DNA from 4 places in the Psychromonas aquatilis genome. Region 2 is predicted to be linked to each of the others. Evidence: predicted binding sites of a transcription regulator. Region 2 holds the regulator's gene; each other region holds the start of a gene.
What was found. Region 2 encodes sigma-54, which starts transcription at its own class of promoters, with help from an activator protein. Its sites were predicted from a motif close to GTTGGCACGNNNNTNGNNT; they were not measured.
Positions count from the first base shown of each region.

Region 1: a site for sigma-54 is predicted at 2,520-2,538, ahead of V6256_RS04430 (formate/nitrite transporter family protein). Genes of this name have one in related genera too.
Region 3: a site for sigma-54 is predicted at 1,769-1,787, ahead of V6256_RS11105 (CsbD family protein). Genes of this name have one in related genera too.
Region 4: a site for sigma-54 is predicted at 2,448-2,466, ahead of V6256_RS01230 (BON domain-containing protein). Genes of this name have one in related genera too.

Region 1 is NZ_JBAKAZ010000010.1:56,416-60,636, reverse strand. It holds gene acnA (aconitate hydratase AcnA) at 1-1,223, opposite strand, end outside; gene V6256_RS04430 (formate/nitrite transporter family protein) at 1,296-2,240, opposite strand; gene V6256_RS04425 (DMT family transporter) at 3,019-3,891, shown strand; gene V6256_RS04420 (aspartate dehydrogenase domain-containing protein) at 3,952-4,221, shown strand, end outside.
Region 2 is NZ_JBAKAZ010000008.1:90,414-94,634, reverse strand. It holds gene mgtE (magnesium transporter) at 1-150, opposite strand, end outside; gene V6256_RS03770 (HPr family phosphocarrier protein) at 165-449, opposite strand; gene rapZ (RNase adapter RapZ) at 446-1,288, opposite strand; gene V6256_RS03760 (PTS sugar transporter subunit IIA) at 1,304-1,747, opposite strand; gene V6256_RS03755 (RNA polymerase factor sigma-54) at 1,843-3,288, opposite strand; gene lptB (LPS export ABC transporter ATP-binding protein) at 3,315-4,040, opposite strand; gene lptA (lipopolysaccharide transport periplasmic protein LptA) at 4,041-4,221, opposite strand, start outside.
Region 3 is NZ_JBAKAZ010000043.1:686-4,906, reverse strand. It holds gene V6256_RS11115 (DUF938 domain-containing protein) at 136-717, opposite strand; gene V6256_RS11110 (ribosome recycling factor family protein) at 913-1,308, shown strand; gene V6256_RS11105 (CsbD family protein) at 1,510-1,701, opposite strand; gene V6256_RS11100 (5'-nucleotidase, lipoprotein e(P4) family) at 2,071-2,904, opposite strand; gene V6256_RS11095 (cation:proton antiporter) at 3,320-4,221, opposite strand, start outside.
Region 4 is NZ_JBAKAZ010000003.1:55,572-59,792, reverse strand. It holds gene V6256_RS01250 (diacylglycerol kinase family protein) at 1-837, opposite strand, end outside; gene V6256_RS01245 (hemerythrin domain-containing protein) at 993-1,424, opposite strand; gene V6256_RS01240 (hypothetical protein) at 1,512-1,706, opposite strand; gene V6256_RS01235 (DUF1328 family protein) at 1,722-1,889, opposite strand; gene V6256_RS01230 (BON domain-containing protein) at 2,042-2,413, opposite strand; gene V6256_RS01225 (hypothetical protein) at 3,194-3,400, shown strand; gene V6256_RS01220 (bile acid:sodium symporter family protein) at 3,403-4,209, shown strand.

The sequences.
Region 1 (4,221 bases), on a different contig from region 2:
TTCTGCTTTTCTGGTGGAATGATTGTTAGCTCGTTTTGTTGTTTGATCCAGTCTTCAAAAGCGGGTGCTGCTTGGTCTAAATCAATTCGGTCTTGTGGGCGTTTAGGGCCTGCAATCGCTGGTACGACTTGCTCTAAATCGAGGCTGACTTGGGCGTGGTATTCAGCTTTTTGTTGCGACTCACTTCCCCACATACCTTGCGCTTTTGCATAGGCTTCTATGATATCGATTTGCTCTTGGCTTCTGCCTGTTAGCTCGAGATATTTTGATGTTTGTTGGTCAATTGGGAATAAACCACAGGTTGCGCCATATTCTGGTGACATATTGGCAATCGTTGCACGGTCAGCCACTGTTAGGTGCTGGATGCCTGAACCAAAGAATTCGACAAATTTACCAACCACACCGTGTGCTCTTAATTTTTCGGTAACAGCTAACACTAAGTCTGTTGCTGTTGCGCCTGCTGGTAATTTACCGGTTAATTCCATGCCGACTACTTCCGGAATTAACATGGTAACTGGCTGGCCAAGCATCGCGGCTTCAGCTTCTATACCACCAACACCCCAGCCTAATACACCTAGTCCATTGATCATGGTGGTGTGGGAATCGGTTCCAACTAGCGTATCGGGATATAACAGGGGAGTATCATGTTGGTCATCAACAAAGGTAACTCTTGCTAAGTACTCTAAATTAACTTGATGCACGATGCCTTTACCCGGCGGTACAACTTTAAAGTTATCAAATGCACTTTGTCCCCATTTTAAAAACTGATAACGCTCTTTATTTCGGGCGACTTCAATTTCAGTATTTTTTTCAAAGGAGTCTGCTTTACCAAATTCATCGACCATAATGGAGTGGTCTATGACTAAATCTACAGGCTTTAACGGATTGATTTTATTTGCATCGCCGCCCAGTTCTAGCATTGCATTACGCATTGCCGCTAAGTCAACAACAGCAGGGACACCAGTAAAGTCTTGTAAGATGACTCGAGATGGCACAAATGCAATCTCTGTATCAAGTTCAGCTTTAGTATCCCATTTGGATAAAGCTTTAATATCATCTTCTTGCACATACAGTTGTTCACTGTGACGAAGTAAGTTTTCTAATAAAATTTTTGCAGTTAAAGGAAGTCGGTTAATATCAATATCTAAGCTTGATAGGTCGAAATAGTTGTAGTCTTTACCGTTAACCGTCAAGTTTGATAAGTATTTGTTTGATGATGTCACTTTACTCTCCTTATTACGCTTAAAATGCTTTAATTGTAAAATTCAATCTAGTTGTGATTCGATCATGTTTTATTACTTATTGAGACCTCTTATATGCCCATAATTTAACAATGCAACAAAAATACTACCGCCAATGGCATTACCCAATAAAGTTAATAAGATAACTGGTGTTATTGTGATTAATGTAATATTTGGAGACATTAAATATCCAATAAATAATTCAACCGATCCGGCAATAGAATGGTGAAGTCCACCAATGCCGATAAGAAATGTAGCAATATAAATACACAGAATTTGGCTAGACGTTGAGTGGGTGGAAAGAATCGTCCAGGCGCCAATGGCCATTAACCAACCTGCTAACAGGGCACTAACCAGCAAACTTGTAGAATCATACTGCAATACATGCTCTGCAATGAGTAAATACCCTTGTTTTGCATGGATAACAGGTTCAGCAGCAAACAGTAAACTGGAAATAATAAACCCGCCTATTAAGTTACCCAAAATAACAATCACCCAAAGTTTTAACACACCAGCGACATCAGTGGATTTGTCGAGTAGTGGGTAAACAGCTGTGGCGGTATGTTCAGTAAAGAGCTGTGTTCTACTTAAAATACATAACACAAAACCAAGGGGATATAAGAAAGCGATGAATAGGCGGTTTATGCCTTCGGTGCTGCCTAAAATACTGGTAAGCACTGCGACTGCGAGTACTGTAAAGCCGATGATCATACCGGCTGCAAATGATGATAATAATAAACCGATCATGGGTCTTTCTATTTGGCTTTTACCTTCGTGGATCGCTAATTGTAAAATATCATCAGCATGCCTAAAAGTGCTATCGATACGCTTTACAATGACTTGCTTATATTGCTCTGCTTCTATTTTACGTTCTTTTTTTCTTTCACTCTTGCCTTGCTCGATGTTATTCATCGCAATACGGTTTTTAATCTTTTCGATATCGTATGAGTTCTGTTGCTGACCCAACGCTCTTTTATTGAATGTTGTTTTATTTGTCATAAGTTTTCTCTTAGGTACTCAAAATAAATTAAAAATAACTTAAAGAAGGACTGCAAAATGAATAATAAAAATAAGCTGTTGTAGATGGTATTGAGATGAAATGTGTCGACATCCTTATTCAGTTTATTGTTTCTTTAAGCAAGGTTTTAAGTTTCTTTTACAAATAGACTCTGGATATTTCTAGGTAAATAAAAGGGCAAGCTATACGTTGCCTTCTTACTTTGTTATCTATGATTTTAAATACCAACCAATAAATTTTTACATTAACTACAGAGGTAATTGCAATCACTGTGCCAAGATAGGAGAAGAAGAGGGAGCATTAATCGATAAGAATAAAAACTATTATTTATCAGTTATATAGGTTTATTTTTTCTTGTTTTAAACTAGTCGATTGTAATATTAAATTTAATATAATCAGCATCAGCCGTGTAAGCTTTACTTGATGAGTATAAATTTTACAAGATAAGGATCTTAAGATCTTGTGGGGCTTAGAGGGATTTCTTAGGCTTCTATAGGCAGATAATCTCACGTTATTCTACTTCCAATATTGCTAGCTTTCTTTTATTTACCATATATGGAATTTAAGTTCTTATTTTTGGATCTTTATTTCAATTTTGAAATCAATACACTATCCATTTTTTAGAAACTCGAAATGACGCTAGAAAATGTGGTTTTTTGAAAGGTTAGTTTAATATCATTTTCATTAGCTTAAAAATCAATATGATTGATTAAAAGAGACGATTTTTACGTTACACATTCTGTAAAGGAAACGTATTTTATGTGGATAATTTTTGCGCTACTGGCAACCCTTTCTTTTGGTGCTCGCGGCATACTGTATCAATGGACTTCGCAACGAGCGATGGACCGTAATTTACTGTTATTTGGTGTGTTTTTTATTGGGTTTGTTATTAGCCTTTCCACTATGACCATACTTAATCAAAAATGGTATGGATGGCAAGATCTGTGCGTTGGTTTAGCGCTTGGTTTTGGATCTTTTGCTGCTAATGGCTTTTTACATAAAGGCTTTTCAGTGGGAAAAGCATCCCTTATTAGTATTTTGTCAGGGCTAACCCCTTTATTTGTATTGATGTTTGCGTATTTGCTATGGCAAGAAGCGCTAACAACAATGCAACTGGTTGGTTTTTTTATTATTTTTGGCGGCCTTTATATTATCCGCTACTCCAATGACATCTCATTCAGTAACTTACAGGGTGCGCAGTGGGGCTTATTAGCAGCCTTGTTTTTTTCTTTTAATGACTTATTGGGTAAGCAGTCGACGCTCCTTAATGCAGATTTGTTTGCGACCTTAACCTCGATGTTTGGTTTTGGGAGCTTACTGTTTGCTATTAGCTGGCTTGTTAATCGCAACAAACTGGTTATTGATGAAAATGATCCTCGACCTAGCTGGTCTGGTGGTAGGACGTTTGGTTGTGGTTTGTTGATTGGATTAACTAACTTCTTTGGCATGATCGCAATCATATCTGCGTTTGCGATTGGTAACACAGGCTTAGTGTCTGCTATTTCTGGCATGAACATTTTAATTATTTTGCTTTATTCTCGTGTTGTGTTGAAGGATTCCTTTACTACACAGGAAGTGTTGGGGCTGTCGGCCGCATTTATAGGCGTTATCGTATTGAGATTGAGCGTGTAGTTAGCAAGTATTTTACAACGCATTATTGTGAGTAGAACTCTAAAAGATCGGAATATTAAGATGAAAAAAAAGTTAGCGTTAATTGGTTGTGGATATTTAAGCCAAACAATTGCTCAAGCCATACATGATGGACGCCTTCCTGAATATGAATTGGTTGCTGTTCTAGGTAGAGATCCTGTTAGAACCAAAATATTTGCTGATTATTTTAACTGTAAACCATGCCTTGATATTGATGCTGTTTTGGCATTAACACCTGAGTTTGTTGCTGAAGCTGCATCAGCGGAATCAGTGATTGATTACGCAGAAACAATATTAGCAGGCGGTGCACAT
Region 2 (4,221 bases):
TGGCGGAGAGGATTCTAAAAGAAAAGCAACATCGTTGGCTGGCATTTTATCTAGAATACTACGAGCTAATACAAAGCGGCCATTTTCTATCGCCTTTTTAACTTCTTGAAGTCGTAGCTGGGTATTGTCATTTTTATTTTTGTCCAGCATCCTAGCTCCTGATTTTATTCTTCTTCTAAAAACTTATTCTCGATGAGTTCTGTGACAGCAAGCATTGCCTCTTGTGCTTGCGGGCCTTGTGCTGCTATCTCGATTTCTTGCCCTAAACAAGTTTCTAGGACCAATAAACCTAAAACACTACCAGCATCGGCTTGTTTGCCATTATGTGTAATGGTGATTTGTGCATCAAATGCATTGACTAACTCGACGAGTTTGATTGTCGCTCTAGTATGTAAACCCAATTTATTTTTTATTGTAATTGTTTGCGTAATTATATCCAATGGGGTCACTCCTTTAAGCATTTGTGCTCTATTTGTATTTGATATTTATGTTTAAATCGTGCTGCTATCTGTTCTGTAACATAAACTGAACGGTGGCGACCACCAGTACAACCAATGGCAATGGTGACGTAATTACGATTATTCTGTTCTAAATGAGGTAACCAATTTAAAAATAAATTCTCTATATTTATAATGGTTTCTTTAACCACTGAAAATGAATTTAAATAGTCTTGTATTAATTTATCTTTTCCTGAATAAGCTTTCAGATCTTTTTCCCAATATGGATTAGGTAAAAAGCGTACGTCAAAAATGTAATCAGCATCTTCAGGATGTATGTACTTAAAGCCAAAAGATTGAAATATAATAAGCAGATTGCTTTTTGTTGAGCCTTGCAAATATATTTTTAAATGTTCATTTAGGTTATGTACAGATAACGACGTTGTATCAATAGAGAGGGCTGCCATTGATTTTAATGGCATTAGCATTTCGCTTTCTAAATCTAATGCTTGAGATAATGAGAGTTTTTGCCTAGAAAGTGGGTGGAGGCGACGTGTTTCGCTATAACGACGTATTAATTCACTGGTTAGTGCATCAATATAGATGATTTCTAATTCAACTTTTTGTTGTAAGCCTACAATGAGTTGCTCAATCTCTTCAACTTTCGCAGGCATATTACGAACATCTAAACTGACAGCGACCTTGTTATCTTTAGGATCTAACGTATCAATTAATTGACCTAATAATTGATACGGAACGCCATCGATGCAGTTATAACCTAAGTCTTCGAGTACATGGAGGGCAATTGTTTTTCCTGAGCCAGAGCGCCCACTGATAACAATTAACTTCATATGCACTCCTTTTACTTATAGGGTTAATAACTCAAATAATTGCTGATTGTCTTCTGCATTACGTAATTGACGAAGAAATTGCTTATCAAGTAACTTCTGACTAATTTCTGATAACGCAGAAAGGTACTCTTTGCATTGATCTTCAGGCACAAAGATTGCGAATAATATATCTACTTTATTACCGTCATATGAATCGTAATCAATCGCCGTTTCACATTGTAAAAAAATAGCTGTTGCAGGTAGCTCACGAGAAATCTTCACATGGGGAATAGCAATCCCTGAACCAACACCTGTTGATCCAATTTTTTCTCTAGCAATTAAACTTTCAAATAAGTCTTGAGAGTTTAATGCTAATTTTTCAGCAGCAACAATGCTAATTTTTTCTAATGCAGCTTTCTTACTTGCACAAACTGCGTGACTAAATACTGAGTCTTTATTTAATAGAGTAGATATTTTCATAATAAATTTTAACTGTTTTTAATGGACGCGAGAGTTTAACAGGTTAGCAATAAATGACTATAGTTAATCTCACTTAAATTATTCCATATCAAAATCTAAAGTAATTGTTTGCGCTGGTTTGATGGCGGAATCCCTAATGATTCTCGGTACTTAGCAATCGTACGTCGCGCAACTTGAATACCTTTTTCCTCTAGTAATTTTGTTATTTTATTGTCACTTAATGGCTTGTTTGCCGGTTCTGCAGCCACTAATTTCTTGATTAAAGCGCGTATTGCAGTCGATGAGCATTCACCACCACCATCAGTTGTCACATGGCTTGAGAAAAAATACTTCAACTCATATATGCCTCGATGAGTGTGCATAAATTTTTGTGTAGTCACACGTGAGATTGTGGATTCGTGCATATCTACTTCAAAAGCAACATCATTTAAAACCATGGGTTTCATTGATTCATCACCATATTCAAAAAATGCTTGTTGTTGTTGAACAATACAGTTTGATACTTTTAATAGTGTTTCATTGCGGCTTTCTAAGCTTTTAATAAACCATTTAGCTTCCTGTAAATGGCCTTTAATAAACTGTGAGTCTGTTTTGCTAATATTACTACTGCATAAATTTGCATATTGTTGATTAATAGATAAGTTAGGATCACAGTCTTGATTTAATGACACTCTCCATTGCCCATTAACTTTCTTAACATACACGTCAGGTACGATGTATTGTGTTGTGCTTGTTTCAATACTGTTGCCTGGACGCGGCTCTAAGCTTTGAATTAGGCGCATTATTTCCGAAAGCTGCGTTTCTTTAAATTTGCTTTTGCGGGCAAGTGTTCGATAATCTCGATTGCCTAACAAATCCATATATTCTTCGAGTATTGTAATGGCTTCGTCACGCCACGGAGTATCTTCTGGAAGCTGGCGGAGTTGGATTTGTAAACATTCTTTTGTAGTACGAGCTGCAACCCCCAATGGGTCGAAATGTTGAATGCGTTTTAAAACGACTTCTATCTCATCTAGTTCTATTTCATCTATTTCTGTTTTTAAACTCGTTAACAGACTTTCACAATCAGTTGTTAGATAACCCGATTCATCAATCGAATCGATGATAGACATTGCTATTATTTGATCCGTCTCGCTGAACGGTGTTAATTGCATTTGCCAAATTAAATGATCTTGTAATGATGTAGATGATTCACCCTGATAAACAGTATCTTCACCATCATATGCCACTGCATTAGAGGAGGTGCCTGTTATTTGTGGGGCACTATATGACTCTTCCCACTCTTGTTCTACAGGTAAATCCTCAGAGAATTCTTGTTGTGTGATCGCTTCTGACGTATCAACCTGGCTACTATCGACTTCCTTAACCGTTGCCTCAGTCCCTGTTTGGTCATCTTGTTCTAAAAGGGGATTAGAATCTAAAGCATTTTGAATCTCTTGTTGTAGATCAAGAGTCGATAGCTGTAATAACCGTATTGCTTGTTGTAATTGGGGGGTCATTGCTAATTGCTGACCCATCCTCAACTGTAGTCCTTGTTTCATCAAAGCATTTATTCCTAGCGCTTAACTTAAAGTTTAAACCCTTCACCTAAATAAACACGTTTTACATGTTCATTCGCTAGTATTTCATCTTGAGTGCCAACGGCAATAATCTCTCCATGACTTACTATGTATGAGTGCTCACAAACATCCAATGTTTCTCGCACATTGTGATCGGTAATTAATACACCTAATCCTCTATCACGCAGTTGTTGAATAATATTTTTAATATCGATTACAGAGATAGGATCGACCCCTGCAAAAGGTTCATCTAGTAAAATAAACTTAGGTTCAGTTGCAAGTGCTCTCGCGATTTCAACACGGCGTCGCTCACCACCAGATAAACTCATCCCTTTATTGTTGCGGATGTGTGTGATGTGAAACTCTTCTAATAATGTATTAAGTTTTTCATCTCGTTGAGCTTGTGTTAATTCTTTACGAGTTTGCAGTATCCCCATAATATTATCGGTAACGGTTAAACGTCGAAAAATAGAGGCTTCTTGAGGCAAGTATCCAATCCCTTTTTGAGCTCGAATATGCATCGGGTTGCTGGAAATATCTTCATCGTCAATGACAATACTTCCTTCATCTTGTTTTACTAAACCAACTACCATATAGAATGAAGTTGTTTTACCAGCGCCATTAGGGCCTAGTAAACCAACAATCTCGCCAGTTCTAACTGTTAAACCAACACCGTTAACAACTGTACGTCCTTTATAGCTTTTAACTAAGCCTGTCGCGCGTAATTCAGCCATTTATTTTTTTCCTGATGTTGTTTTATCTTTTTCAAATTGAGCGGGTAAAAAGATGGTTTTAACGCGTTCTGTCTGGCTAGAGTTTACATTTAACTCTTGCGAGTCTAAGTAGTACTCAATTTTTGATCCATTTACCTGACTATCTAATTGTTTTACTTGTGCATTAGTGGTTAAAGTTACT
Region 3 (4,221 bases), on a different contig from region 2:
AGGATTAGCCGCTATCTTTATAAACAGCAGTGGATTCAATAAATACTCACCTTACTTAGACAAATCCCTGCTTTTATTTTAAAAAATAGCCTCTTTATCATTAAACTTAACATCAGATTTTAGGTTTAATCGATGTTAACGTTGCCACACTAATAAAAAGTTATTCGCAGGCATTGGGATTTTTTCAATAAGTTGAAGGCCTTTCCCCCATACTGTTAATTCACTAATATTCCTGATTCCACCACAACCCTCTTTCTCTAAGTGTAAATCAAAGTCACGATTACCTTCGCTGGTGTATTCTCCATCAACATTAAATGGCCCGTATTGGCAGAACAATCCACCTTTAGGTAAATTAACAGCGATCATTTCCATCATCAACTTCGCTGCCTCTTTAGGCATAATATGAGTCGTATTAGCAGTAAAAATAGCGTCTATCTCAACCTCTGGCCAAGCTTGCTCCCCAAATAAGAATACAAAAGGAGAACGAATATTTTCACTTGGGCATTCAGCCATCCAAGCCTCAATACTGGCATGGTTGTCTACAGTATCGCTAGTGTGCCAAGTTAAATGCGCTAAATGCGGCGCAAAATAAACGGCATGCTGCCCAGTACCAGAGCCAATTTCCAATACCCCTTGTCTATCTGACAATAAGCGAGTGAGTTGATCTAAGATAACCTGTTGATTACGTTCACAAGAAGAGGCTGTTTTCTTTGACATGCTTTTCCCTTTAGCATTAAGCGACAATAATATTTAATATACTCGGTTATACATGGCTAGCTGAGTTTCGTCTAGTTTAGAGAAGTGAACCTAACGCTCACTATCGGTTTTTCATTAGCAAGGCCGATTCGCTAATCATGATCGTAAACGTTATTATTCACTTTTAAATATCAAGAAACCCTGTTGGAATAAGCTGTGCTCAATGACACATCAACAATATGCTCAATTAAGTTAAATAACTTTCTACACCGTATTGATTGTAAAACAACCATGATAAATATTTTTACGGTAAATGGTTGTACTATAAAGCGCATTCGCCGCTCTAAAAACTGGTTACTGACAGGTAAACCAGAGCAACTTATTGAGGTTAACAAACACCTGCGACAACACTTAGCCGAGAACATCGAATCTAAAAAAGTAGGTTGGATATTGGAAGTAATTGATAAAGGTTTACCCAAACCCAGTGTCGATTTAGTAACCCTGGTACGATCTACCCCTGATATGACCATTAATCGCTTAATAGTAGAAACCGGCTGTACCCTTATTGAGGCGCGAATAGCCATCGATAAAGCAGAAGATTTAGCTGAATAAAAACAGCAAAGCACCGAGTAAAACAGCCCATTTGCAATAGACTTAATGGCGAATTTATTACATCTAATTTCGTTTTGATATCAAGCTAAATGTATTGTTTATGGTACGAGAGATCTGTTGAGTCAATGTGATACGCTAGGTAGTTATGTCGATAAAATAAAAAGGGCCTAAATAGGCCCTTAAAAGCAAAGCTAACTAATACTAAAGATCTAACTGTTCAAATTCTTTTTTAGCTTCTTCTTTTCCCATGCCGTATTTTTCTTGCATTTTACCTTGGAAGACCTCTAAATCACCGTTGATTTCCTGTAAATCATCATCGGTTAGCTTGCCCCACTTCTCTTTTAATGTACCTGAAACTTGTTTCCATTTACCTTTAACTATGTCGTTGTTCATTATATAACTCCTTTCTTAGTTAAAAAATACGATAACAAAACCGTATTAACGGTCTTACTAAATACTGTTACAAGTTACATGCCAAAAACATAAATCATTGAATTACAATATATATTTTTAAATTAAAAAAATAAAAGCAAGATTCTCCTGTAAGTTTTACAGTTTAAATTGTCACTCTTTCATAGGTAGAGGCATCGATGGAGACCTAAAAGAAAGCTAGGTTGGTAGTAGGAGAGAAATCACTGTACCACTACAAGGGAAGAGATGGATTAATAGTGAGGTTATGCAAGCACTTCTCTTTTACTGGCTATTTAAAAGCATAAATAGCCCAAGAAGTACTTGTTTATTAGCAGAGAAAATTAATCGGCTTTATTCGCTAAAAGTAAATTTTCTTAACGTTGATTGTCTTAACTCAGATTTTTCTTGAGAAGATTTTTTATACCACTTACCACCACCATATACCGCACCTTCCCAAGCACCGTAAGTAGGGTTTGGTAGTACGATAAACTGCTCACCAAATTTTGCTTTATTCGCTTCTGTTGCAGCGTTACGAGAATCCATTGTATCGCCATCAAAAGCTTCATCAAAATCTGCTAGGCTATCTCCCATTAATAAAACAACGCGGTATCCCATATCAGTAACATTATCACGACGTTCCTGCTTTTCTGAGCTTCCTGTTCTTAACATCATGTGCTTTTCGTCTACTTGCGGAAAGCCTAATGCAATTAAGTTCTCCATAGTGACAGCTTTTAAATCTATATTCTTTTCTGGCATTGATTTTCTGTTAGTCACGTAAAAAACATCACCACCCGTTTCTACAACGTGATTTAAAAATGCAACAGCACCTGGGATGGCAGTAGCACTTTTATCTTCCGCCCACTCTTTCCATCTTGCCTCGTTATAACCGTAGTCTTTACCAATTAAACCGCCGTTAAATGGGCTGTTATCAATAATCGTTTCATCAACATCAACAATAATCGCTTTTTTACCCGCTTGCTTATCCATATCCCATCTTAACTTAGCAATATTAAATGCTTGGTAAGATAGCGCTTTAAATTCAGCTGCATTTTGCATCCATGATAATGCTAAGACAGACTCTTCATTTAGGTCTTTTGTAGTAAATGCCTTATCTTCGGCAAAAGAAGTAGAAACAACTGTAGTCGCTAACGCCACGGCTAAAAAGCATTTTGAAAGTGTCTTCATTGGGTCTCCATGTGTATTTTGATAAAAAATGCAAAAACACATTATATTCATAACCTTTATTTGTCTATTAGTTATTTAAATAACAACTACTTAGTCATTTTAAAAGGAATTTTCTACTGCAAAATAGTAAAAAATAAAAATAGAAAGAACAGAAAGGCGATAAGCTAGATTAGGTAATAGGTTTGATGACAAAAAATACAGCTAGCAAAAATTAATATAAAAATGCAGAGTAAAAATGCAGGACACCCAATGCAAAAATGCAGTAAAAATTCAGGACACCCAATAAAAATTCAGGACACCCAATGACTTTAAATCGTAACCTTATGAATTCATTACGATCAACTAATGGGTGTCCACGATCTCTTGATGTCCACGATCTCTATGTTTCGTCTTCTCCACGATTTCGTCTTTATATTTAACGAATCGTTTTGGCTACTTTACCAATACTCAAACCTTGAATTAAAATGGAAAACACTACAACAGCATAAGTTAGCGCCAGTAAAATATCACGCTCTGTTCCATCAGGTAATTGCAATACGAGTGCAACCGAAATACCACCACGCAAACCACCCCAGGTTAATACTTTCCACGCGCCAGATGGCAACGCTAATTGCTTATTAAATGTAGTGGTTGTGATACCGACAACAATTAAACGTGCGAGTAATGCGATTAAAATAGTTAAGCCACTGGCAATAAACAAGTTACTCGAAAATACGATCATGACAACTTCAAGCCCTATCAATACAAATAATATGGCATTTAGAATTTCATCAATCAGTTCCCAAAATAAATCAACGTAATGGCGTGTTTTGTCGCTCATCGCCATACTACGACCATGATTACCGACCATTAACCCCATCATGACCATTGCAAGCGGGCCCGACAGATGCCAATGACTTGCCAATGCATAGCCACCAATAACGCCTGCTAAAGTAAGCAATACTTCTTCTTGGTAGCTATCAATACTTTGAAGTAGATAATATAAAATCCCCCCTATTACCAAACCAAAAACAATACCGCCGCCCGCTTCAACTGCGAACGAGTGAGCTACATGATAAGTTGTAGGAATATCACCACTGGATAAAGCACCTAATAAAAGCACAAAAATAACCACACCAATGCCATCGTTAAATAACGATTCACCGGCAATCACTGTTTCAATACTTTTAGGCGCGCCTGCAGATTGTAAAATACCCATCACGGCAATAGGATCAGTTGGCGAAATTAATGCACCAAATAGTAAGCACCAAATAAAGGCTAAATCAAAACCAAGTAGAGGAAGTAGTAAATAAAGCGCGCCAGCAATAATAACCGTAG
Region 4 (4,221 bases), on a different contig from region 2:
CTCAGGGGTTGTTTGTTTTATCTTCAAACGGTGTTTAGTGGTTAGTTCTCGGATTAACTGTTGTTGATGTTGCTGCCATTTTCCACCCCCAGCAACAGGGTTGGCAATCATCCAAGTATGCTCAGATAATTGTAGTTTCTTCTGTTTGCTAATTGCGGTTAATATTTTACGTTGTTTTTTATTTAAATTAGCGGACTGACGAATAGAGTGAATTTTTGCTAATGCTTGGTCCACATTTAGGCTCGAGTCTTGGCTTAATAGGTAGGCTGCCATCACAAATACAGAGCGACCTCGTCCTAGAGCGCAATGAACGACAACCGATCTAGATTGTGACAGTTGTGTATCAATCCAATTAAGTGCATGACGTAATTTATGTAAGGAAGGTGCCTTATGATCTAATACAGGGATAGTTAAGTAATCAAAATGCTTATCGGTCATAGCGCTTTCTAATCCTGCAAACTCTGCAGTGGTATCGACGATACAATCAATGTTTTGTGACTTTAAATACTCGAGATCAGAGCTTAGTAGCCGTCTAGAAAGGTATAAGTTATCGGTGATTTTTTGTATCGGTGGCGTACTATCATGCTTTCTTGCCCAATAATTATAAGCTCGAACACCCTGTAAAAAAGGAATAAAAGCCCAGCGTATCCACCAGGCTATTTTGCCATCGCTATTTTTACGGAAAATAGAGTGGATATCGAAGAGATAAGCGATACTGACTAATGCAAAAGAAATCGTTAGCCAAATAAACAGTATTTTTAATAGTAAAAGATCAAAAATACAAGCCAGTGCAAAACTTAAAAATGCAGCTAAAACATAATATTTTGTAATGAACATACTGTTATCCCTCATAAAACCATACACCTAGGTTGTTAGATGTATGGGTATCTCTTCGACAGGCTTAAGTGTAATTACATTAACTCATTATCACTGGGAATAGTATTGTTTGTGTTGTCATGTAATTACGATAATTTAACGCGACCTAATTTAAATTAACTTGCCATCTCTTGAGTATATTCTTTGGCTAGCTGGCTTTTTTGTTGTTCTGTAAATACTTTGCCTGCCATTTGGAAGAAACGTTGCTCTTCCTCTTCTAGATGGTGCGATACTTTGTGTTGTAGTGAATGCATTATGGTTAACCAACCTGGAGAGTTAAAGTCGGTATCATTAAGCTGTGCAATAATTTTATCGATAGCATGATGCTCAGCTATACCATGTCTAGACATTTCAACGGTTTTATCCTTTTCAATTAAAGGTTTATAAAAATACCGTTCTTCAGCAATGGCATGCTGTTCTAATTCTTGTTTTAGATCGCTATAAAACTCTCTACGTGCAGCGGTATCACCTGATGTTGTTACCAATGCAGACATTAATAGGCGTTGTTTTTCATGGCTTTCACGTAATTTTTCAAATATGTTATTCATTATTTATTTATCCTTCTTTAATCGATTAAAAAGAGCGTGTAGAAAATGACGTTAATCATTTTTCTACACTCATAAATAATTTAAGTATTAACAGTCTTTATCTGCTGCATCTAATGTGTCTTTCACATCTTCACAGGTATCTTCGATACTGTTACCAATATCAGTTGCGGTTTCATCTAGCTGCTCACCTGTTTCTTCTGCAGGGCCTTCACTACAAGCACTCAGTAACAGTAATACGGCACCGATTGCGGCGAAACATTTATATGATGTTAAGTTTTTCATTACATTCTCCTACTATTATTTGGGGCGATTTATGGCATTGATAACAAGTGATACAACAAATAATACAATGAATAGGTAAAAGATTATTTTAGCTATCCCTGCTGCTGCACCGGCGATGCCGCCAAAACCTAAAACGGCTGAAATCAAAGCGATGATTAAAAATAGAAATACCCAGCGAATCATGACATCTCTCCTAAATTATATAATGTGTAAAGTGCATCACTGCTGACTGCTATCGAAGCAATGATGGTTCTTATAGTTCTTGTTGTTATAATCAGGTAACGCTTGTCTTTTTGTTGCTGTAGATGAGTTACCTATTTATATCTGCGAACTTGTTAAGACATTAATAAGCTATTAGTCACATTGGTGGTTACTTTGTTTTTGTCTGAACTGACGGCTGCTGTTTCATCTTTGATAGTCAGTTTATTTTCAACACCTTTTACGCCATCTAAGGTCTTAATTAACTCTTCAGCTAATGACTTCTCAAGAGTGCTGTTTACCTCTCCTGTTAAAGTGACAATGCCATCTTCAACGTCAGTATCAATATTGAAAGAGTTAAGTTCGGCGTTAAGTAATAAAGTGGTTTCAGCTTTACCGTCTACCCATGCATCAAGGGATTCACCTTTCCAATCTTGCTCAGATGCAAATGCCAACGTTGATGAAGTCAGTAGTACAGTCGAAAGGGCAATCTTTGTTATGTTCTTCATGTTTTTCTCCTCTAGTTGATATTTAATGATACTAAAGCGATAGTCGTGCCAACTTTTTATCTTATTGTTTCTATTGGGTTTTTATTTTATTTTAGGTGTTGGCTTTACGTTAGTTATGAACTATTTACAGGGGAGGGTGTAATAATTATCAAGTATTTATAGGCCACTTTTACTTTTTTAACTTGATTATAAAGATACAAAGAGAGTGGATTGTATTATTGATGTTTTAAGCTCTAAGAAGAGTGAATCAGCCTGTTAAGTACATTATTTAGGTGAGTTATCACGCTTAGTTAGGTCAGCGTTGGCTTATATTTAATGGAATCTTTAAATTAAAGATAGGCCTTATAGTCTTTTTTAGGTGAGTATGGGAAATGGAGGTATAGCTCAACCATCAAGTTATATTCTATGACGACATTAAATCACATAACGCTTAATTCATAATAAGATGCCAAAAGGGTCATTGATATAATTGCTCTTTATGGCCATTAGACTAAGAATATCTTTTCAACTTTCTACCTTACTTTGGGGCACAAAGCACCTTAAATTGTTTGCTCTATTATCCGTTGAAATAGCCAATTTATGCTGATTCCCTGTCAATAGAAAGTAATAGCAAAAGGCAAGGTTTGACCCCTGAAATTTTGGAATTTAAAGAAAGGTAACGGTAATGTCAGACGTAAGTCACTTTGAGCAAATAAAACCTCTGTACTAAAACAGAAACCTGTTGAAGATATAATTGCTTTAAACGTATACTCGAATTTTTTGTCTTAAAAGGATTTAGAGATGCATTTTTTAGGGGTGATTAGTCAACAGTTGAGTCGGTTTACCGCATTAGTTATTGTTTTAGCAGCAGCGGTGACATTTATAGAACCCGCGACTTTTTCTTGGGTGACAGGCAATACTCAGATCATTGTACTAGGGGTTATCATGCTTGCTATGGGCATGACATTGGGTAAAGAAGATTACAAAATATTGGCTAAACGCCATTAGATATTTTTATTGGTTCTATCATCCAATATACCGTGATGCCGATATTAGCCATTGGTGTGGCTAGCCTGTTTGATCTCTCACCTGGTTTAACACTGGGCTTGGTTTTAGTAGGTACTTGTCCAGGTGGCGTATCTTCTAATATCATGAGCTATCTGGCTAAAGGTGATGTTGCTTTTTCGGTGGGTATGACCACTGTGTCAACCGTCATTGCACCTTTGATAACACCGCTGTGGTTGAATTACTTAGTGGGCCAATCAGTCGAAATGGATGGTTGGGGCATGTTCCGCTTTATGCTACTAGTTACTCTGCTACCCGTTGCTATCGGCTCCATGCTAAATATTTTATTTCATAACAAACATTGGTTTAAAGATGTGCAAGCCGTTATGCCTGGCGTTGCTGTATTAGCTTTTGCTGCGATCGTGGGCGGTGTTGCAGCCGTATTTGGCAGTCAGTTTTTACACTCAGGATTGGTCGTCATCTTAGCCATTGCCGTACACAACTTTGCCGGTTATATACTGGGTTTCTACTCAGGTGTATTATTTGGTATGAACAAGGCCAAAAAACGTACCATATCTATTGAGGTTGGTGTGCAAAATGCAGGCTTAGCAACGGGCTTAAGTACCAAGTTTTTCCCTGCTAATGCACAATCTGCGATCGCGGCAGCTGTTGCTTGTATCTGGCACTCGATATCCGGCTCTGTATTGGCAAATATCTTTGCTTGGTGGGATAAACGTCAGGAAGCAAAATCCCCTACTGCTATCGATGCACAAGTTATCGTAGATATTGATAAACCAATAAAAAATAGTTAAGGCACTTTTGGT